Regions from separate parts of the Mycobacterium paraseoulense genome, predicted to be linked through region 3. Evidence: predicted binding sites of a transcription regulator. Region 3 holds the regulator's gene; each other region holds the start of a gene.
What was found. Region 3 encodes LexA, which represses DNA repair genes until DNA is damaged. Its sites were predicted from a motif close to CGAACANNTGTTCG; they were not measured.

Region 1: a site for LexA is predicted at 929-942, ahead of G6N51_RS05480 (HNH endonuclease signature motif containing protein). Genes of this name have one in related genera too.
Region 2: a site for LexA is predicted at 943-956, ahead of cofD (2-phospho-L-lactate transferase). Genes of this name have one in related genera too.

Annotation. Positions count from the first base shown of each region.
Region 1 is NZ_AP022619.1:1,248,505-1,250,768, reverse strand. Features, by position in the region: gene G6N51_RS05490 (M20/M25/M40 family metallo-hydrolase) at 1-320, shown strand, start outside; gene G6N51_RS05485 (YbhB/YbcL family Raf kinase inhibitor-like protein) at 350-880, shown strand; gene G6N51_RS05480 (HNH endonuclease signature motif containing protein) at 1,062-2,264, shown strand, end outside.
Region 2 is NZ_AP022619.1:5,280,061-5,282,324, reverse strand. Features, by position in the region: gene G6N51_RS24665 (metallopeptidase family protein) at 56-478, shown strand; gene G6N51_RS24660 (WhiB family transcriptional regulator) at 506-844, opposite strand; gene cofD (2-phospho-L-lactate transferase) at 1,197-2,210, shown strand; gene G6N51_RS24650 (coenzyme F420-0:L-glutamate ligase) at 2,207-2,264, shown strand, end outside.
Region 3 is NZ_AP022619.1:5,985,849-5,988,112, forward strand. Features, by position in the region: gene G6N51_RS28165 (LGFP repeat-containing protein) at 1-625, shown strand, start outside; gene lexA (transcriptional repressor LexA) at 650-1,348, opposite strand; gene G6N51_RS28175 (LysM peptidoglycan-binding domain-containing protein) at 1,637-2,131, shown strand; gene nrdR (transcriptional regulator NrdR) at 2,242-2,264, shown strand, end outside.

The DNA of each region.
Region 1 (2,264 bases), 4.7 Mb from region 3:
TGGGCCCGGACGTGAGCCGCGAGTGGATCAAGGACTTCTCGTCGTATGAAACCAGCTTCGACGGCGACCTGGTCGACGCGATGAACGCCGCCGTGCTGGCGCTGGACCCGGATGGCCGCACGGTGCCCTACATGCTTTCCGGTGGTACCGACGCGAAAGCCTTCGCGCGCTTGGGGATTCGCTGTTTTGGTTTCAGCCCGCTGCGGTTACCGCCGGACCTCGATTTCACCGCGTTGTTCCATGGGGTCGACGAGCGGGTACCCGTGGATGCGCTGAGGTTCGGCACCGATGTGCTGGCACACTTCCTGACACACTGCTGAAGACACGACACGCAACGAGAGGATCGCCCATGAGCACCGCGCCCGACCCGTACGCCGCGCTGCCGAAGCTGCCGTCGTTCACCCTGACGTCGGAATCGATCGCCAACGGCCAGGCGCTGGCCATGCCGCAGGTCAGCGGAATCATGGGCGCGGGCGGAGAAGACGTCAGCCCGCAGTTGAGCTGGTCGGGGTTTCCGGGGGAGACGCGCAGCTTCGCCGTCACCGTCTACGACCCCGATGCGCCGACGGCCTCGGGGTTCTGGCACTGGGCGGTGGCCAACCTGCCGGCCGACGTCACCGAACTTCCCGCGGGCGCGGGGGATGGGAGTGACCTGCCCGGCGACGCGCTGACGCTGGTCAACGACGCGGGCATGCGCCGCTACATCGGCGCCGCGCCGCCGCCGGGTCACGGGCCGCACCGGTACTACATCGCCGTGCACGCCGTGGACGTGGACAAGCTGGACCTCAGCGAGGATGCCAGCCCCGCGTACCTGGGCTTCAACCTGTTCCAGCACGCGATCGCGCGCGCCGTCATTCACGGCGTCTACGAGCAGAAGTAGGCGCGGGGCCGCGGCCCGGATTTTCTGTCGGTGGCCGGGCGTACTATTCGAACATGCGTTCGAGTGATGCTTACGGCCGCATAGCCGCCCTGCTTTATCAGTTCGAGGCGGCGTTGGATCGGCTGGATGCATTGATCTATGAGCTGAGCAGCCCGTTCGTGTGGCCAGTTAGGCGGCGGACATGGCTGTGACCGACCGTGAGGCGATTCAGCACGACGTCGACGCGTTGCGCGCGGTGGTCTCCCGCTTCCAGGGGCATTCGTATGACCCGCTGACCAATCCGGAGCGGTTGCGGTTGTTGGAGATGTTCGAGTGCGAGACGCGCCGGCTGCAAGTGCCAAGTCATCAACTCATCAATCAGGTTGCCGAGCAGGCTGATTCCGCCGAGCTGGGCGGCAAGCTGAGCTGGGCGCTGGCCGACCGGCTGCACATCACTCGGGGGGAGGCCAGCCGCCGCGTCGCCGAGGCCGCCGAGCTGGGCCCGCGGCGGGCGCTTTCCGGTGAGCCGTTGGCACCGGTTTTGCCCGCCACCGCGGCGGCCCAGCGCGACGGGGCCATCGGGTCGGACCATGTGGCGATGATCCGGCGGCTTTTTCGCCAGCTGCCGGAATTGGTCGACATTGAAACGCGCGAGCACGCCGAGAAACACCTGGCCTCCGAGGCCACTCGGTATCGCCCGGATCAACTGGCCAAGCTGGCCCGCCGCCTGATGGACTGCCTCAACCCCGACGGCAATTACACCGACGCGGACCGGGCGCGGGCACGGGGGCTGGTGCTGGGCAACCATCAGGCCGACGGTATGTCGCGCCTGAGCGGGTGGCTAACCCCCGAGGCGCGCGCCAGCTGGGAGGCGGTGCTGGCCAAGCTGGCCGCCCCCGGGATGTGCAACCCCGGCGACGAGGCGCCGGTGGTCGACGGCGCCGCGTCCGAAGAAGCCATCGAGCGCGATACCCGCAGTTCCGCCCAGCGCAATCACGACGGCCTCAACGCCGCCCTGCGCGCGATGCTGGCCAGCGGCGAACTGGGCCGACACAACGGATTGCCGGCATCCATCGTCGTGACGACCACGCTGACCGAGCTGGAAGCCGCCGCAGGCAAGGGCTTGACCGGCGGGGGCACCATCTTGCCGATGTCCGACGTGATCCGCCTGGCCCGCCACGCCCACCACTACCTGGCCGTCTTCGACAGGGGCGAACCGCTCGCCTTGTATCACGGCAAGCGTTTGGCCTCACCCGGCCAGCGAATTGTGTTGTACGCCATGGATCGTGGCTGCTCCCATCCGGGTTGTGATGTGCCGGGCTACTACTGCGAAGTCCACCACGTCGACGATTGGGCCAGCACCTGCCGCACCGATATCGATCAACTCACCCTGGCCTGCGGACCC
Region 2 (2,264 bases), 710 kb from region 3:
GGATCGGTCCCAGGGCCGGTTCGCTTCCCGTCGGTCCGCCCGGCGGGGCCGCGACGTGCGCGGCCCATTGCTGCCGCCGACCGTCCCCGGGTGGCGCAGCCGGGCCGAGCGGTTCGACATGGCGGTGCTGGAGGCCTACGAACCCATTGAGCGGCGCTGGCAGTCGCGCCTCGCCGAGCTCGACGTGGCGGTCGATGAGATTCCCCGCATCGCGGCCAAGGATCCCGACAGCGTGCAGTGGCCGCCGGAGGTCATCGCCGACGGGCCGATCCCGCTCGCGCGCCTGATCCCGGCCGGCGTCGACGTCCGCGGCAACGCCACGCGGGCGCGAATTGTGTTGTTCCGCAAGCCGATCGAGCGACGGGCCAAGGACACCGTCGAACTCGGTGATTTGCTGCACGAAATCTTGGTGGCCCAGGTGGCCATCTACCTCGATGTCGAGCCGTCGGTCATCGACCCGACGATCGAGGACGAATAGCGCTGGCGCGTTGGCGCCTTCGGCGCTTTAGATGATGCCGCGCTTGAGGCGGCGGCGCTCGCGCTCGGACAGGCCGCCCCAGATGCCGAAGCGCTCGTCGTGCTCGAGGGCGTACTCCAGGCACTCGTGGCGTACCTCGCACCCGAGGCAGATCTTCTTTGCCTCGCGGGTGGAGCCGCCCTTCTCCGGGAAGAAGGCCTCGGGATCGGTTTGGGCGCACAGCGCCCGGTCTTGCCATTGGTCCGCGACAGGCGCCAGCATCGGCTCGGGCTCGAATGCGACTGGCGCATCGGGAACCACGGTCAGGTGCGGCCGAACGGGTCGGACCGGCGCTGAGCCGATAGGGGTGTGCGGCGTGCTCGCCATGACTCCTCGAAGATGTTCGTAAGACATACGGTCGTCCGCCTCCTCAGTTTGATTGAGAGAGTGAGTGGTTCCCACTTTTCTGATGTGTACAGACAATTCGAACAAGTGATCGAATCTCGGTCTGCGACACCGGAACCGGCCGGCCAACCGGGAAATGACACTGTTGTGATTAGACACGGGTTGACCAGCCGGGTCAAGCACTTCGGCGCATTTCCATACCATCTCGTGACCGAATTACGGCGTTTCCGTTGTTTTGCGCATTCGGCGTGTCGATCACACCGCCCACGATTAGGCTTAAGGGCCGCGTAACGGGCCCGCCACCACACGGTCGTCGGGCAGTACTGTCGTCCACGTGAAGGTCACCGTTCTGGTCGGTGGGGTTGGCGGCGCCCGCTTCCTGCTGGGGGTTCAACAGCTGCTCGGGCTGGGGCAGTTCGAAACGCAACGGCACCCAGACGCGGGAGCCAGCAACCACGAACTTAGCGCGATCGTCAACATCGGCGACGACGCCTGGATTCATGGACTGCGGGTCTGCCCGGATTTGGACACCTGCATGTACACCTTAGGTGGAGGGGTAGACCCGGAGCGAGGGTGGGGTCACCGCGACGAAACCTGGCACGCCAAAGAGGAATTGGCGCGCTACGGCGTGCAGCCGGACTGGTTCGGGCTCGGCGACCGGGATATCGCCACCCACCTGGTGCGCACCCAGATGCTGGGCGCCGGCTACCCGCTGTCGCAGATCACCGCGGCGCTGTGCGATCGCTGGCAACCCGGCGCCCGGTTGCTGCCGGCCAGCGACGACCGCTGCGAGACGCACGTGGTGATCACCGATCCGGACGACGGCACCCGGCGGGCGATCCACTTCCAGGAGTGGTGGGTGCGCTACCGGGCCGGCGTGCCCACGCACAGCTTCGCTTTCATCGGCGCCGAAAAGGCCACCGCCACAAGTGAAGCTGTCGCGGCCATCGCCGACGCCGACGTCATCCTGCTGGCGCCGTCCAACCCGGTGGTGAGCGTCGGCGCCATCCTGGCCGTCCCCGGGATTCGCGCCGCGTTGCGCTCGGCGGCCGCCCCGGTCGTCGGCTACTCGCCGATCATCGGCGGAAAACCCCTGCGCGGCATGGCCGATGCCTGCCTGTCGGTGATCGGGGTGGAATCCACCGCGGAGGCGGTCGGCCGGCACTACGGCGCGCGCGGCGGCACCGGAATCCTGGATTGCTGGCTCGTGCACGAGGGCGACCTGGATACCTTCGAAGCCGACATCGACGGCGTCGCGGTGACCGCCGTGCCGCTGTTGATGACCGACCCGAAGGCGACGGCCGAGATGGTCCGCGCCGGGCTCGAGCTTGCGGGCGTGCACCCGTGACGGAACACGGCTCGGCGGCGGCGATCGAGATCCTGCCCGTTCCCGGGCTTCCCG
Region 3 (2,264 bases):
GGCCGGCTACCCCGAAATAGAGGCCGAATACGCCGGATCCGAATACGGCGAGTCCGAGTACGGCGAGTCCGACTACGCCGATGCGAATTACGCCGACGCCGAGTACGCCGGCGATGAGCACGAGCCCGCCGACCACGCCGACGACCACGCCGACGACGAGTATCTGGAGGCCGAGTACCGGGATGTCGCCGTGCCGCACGCGCCTGCGGACGCCGGATTCGACGGCGGTGCAGCCGAGGCCGCCGCGCCCGAGGCGGAGTATCCGGACATCGCGGTGGCGCACGTGCCCGCGGACGTCGCCGAGGTCGAGGCCGAGGCCGAGGCCGCCGCCACGGATGCGGAAGCGCCCGCGCCGGCGGTCACCCCATCCGAGCAGCGCGGGGGGCGGCACGCGGCCGCGGACGACGAAGACAGCGGCGCGGGGGCCGGGCCGGCCGGGCGCCCGACCATCCACCTACCGCTCGACGATCCCTACCAGGCGCCCGACGGATACCCGATCAAGGCGAGCGCCCGCTTCGGGCTGTACTACACGCCGGGCAGCGAGCTCTACCACGACACGCTCGCCGAAATCTGGCTGTCCAGTGAGGAAGTGGCCCAGGCCAACGGCTTCGTCAAGGCGGACTGAGCCGGGCGGGGTCGCGCCACGGGGCTAGACCTTGCGGATCACCGTGACGACCTTGCCGAGCACGGTCGCGTCATTGCCGGGAATCGGATCGAACGCGGGGTTGTGCGGCATCAGCCACACCTGACCGCCCGCCCGCTTGAACGTCTTGACGGTGGCTTCCCCGTCGATCATGGCCGCGACGATGTCGCCGTTGTCGGCGACGTTCTGCTGTCGCACCACCACCCAGTCGCCGTCGCAGATCGCCGCCTCGATCATCGAGTCGCCGACGACCTTGAGCAGGAACAGCGTGCCCTCGCCGACCAGCTCGCGCGGCAGCGGGAAGACGTCCTCGACGGCTTCCTCGGCGAGGATGGGCCCACCGGCCGCGATGCGCCCCAGGACCGGGACGAAGGTCGGCTCCGGCAGGGCGTCCGACCCGGCGACGTCGGTGGCCGGCGCCGCCACGTCGTCATCGGCGCCGCGGACGTCCACCGCCCGGGGGCGGTTCGCGTCGCGACGCAGGTATCCCTTGCGTTCCAGGGTGCGCAGTTGATGAGCCACCGACGATGTCGACGTCAGGCCGACGGCGTCGCCGATCTCCCGGATGCTCGGCGGGTAGCCGCGGTTCGTGACCGACGCGCGGATGACGTTCAAGATGGTGCGCTGCCGTTCGGTCAGTGATGAATCGACGGCGTGCAGTCGACCGCCCGCGCCGGCCGATGAGGTGTCGTTGCTGTCGCTCATGGCACTGAATGTAGCCCCACCGCGCCCAAGAATCAAACATGTGTTCGACTGGCGTGTCGCCGTGGCGGACGGGCACAAAATCGCCATCGACATCGTTAATCACAAAGGTGTAACTCTTCGGCGGATCGGGTATTTCAGCCGCATGTCAGCTCTGGGGACCACGGACTTGTCGGTGGCGTGGTCTAGCGTTCGACTCGTGCGACACGCTTCGCTCACATGTTCGGATTTCGAACACACGAGCGATACAGTCGAACAGCTGAGCGAATCTAGTTGACCGGAGGAACGCAGATGACAACCATCCACACGCTGGCGCCGCGTACCAGCAGCCCCCGGCGTCCGGTCAACGGACCGGTGGAGGGCCTCGGCTACGGCCGGGACGCGCTGGCCCGTTCGCGCCGCCCCGTCCCGTCGCGACCGGCGGGCGCGCCCATGCGCTACCGCGGCACGGGCGTCGCGATGTCCGCCGCGCCGCACCGCAAGCGTCCCGTCACGGTGGCCACCACCGTCTGGCTGGCGCTGGCCGCCGGTGCGATCACTCTGTGGCTGGGCCTCGTAGGGAATGTCGGTCAGGTGCTCAACGGCGCCTCCGGGAGTTCGGGAGCGCACGTGCCCGACCGGCTGGCCGTCGTGCGCGTCGAGGCGGGGGAGTCGCTGCAGGACGTCGCGCACCGGGTGGCGCCCGACGCGCCGGCCCGCCAGGTGGCCGACCGCATCCGCGAGCTCAACGACATGAACTCGCCGAGTGTGGTGGCCGGTCAGACCCTGATCGCCCCGGTCGGCTGAGGACCGCCGTGCCGGGACCGCTTATCGGCCGCGTATGCGCGTGCGGGTAAGCGCACGGGTACGCTCGAAGTGCTGCGGTACCTGGTAGTCGGCACGGCGAAGGAGCGGTCATGCATTGCCCGTTCTGCCGTCA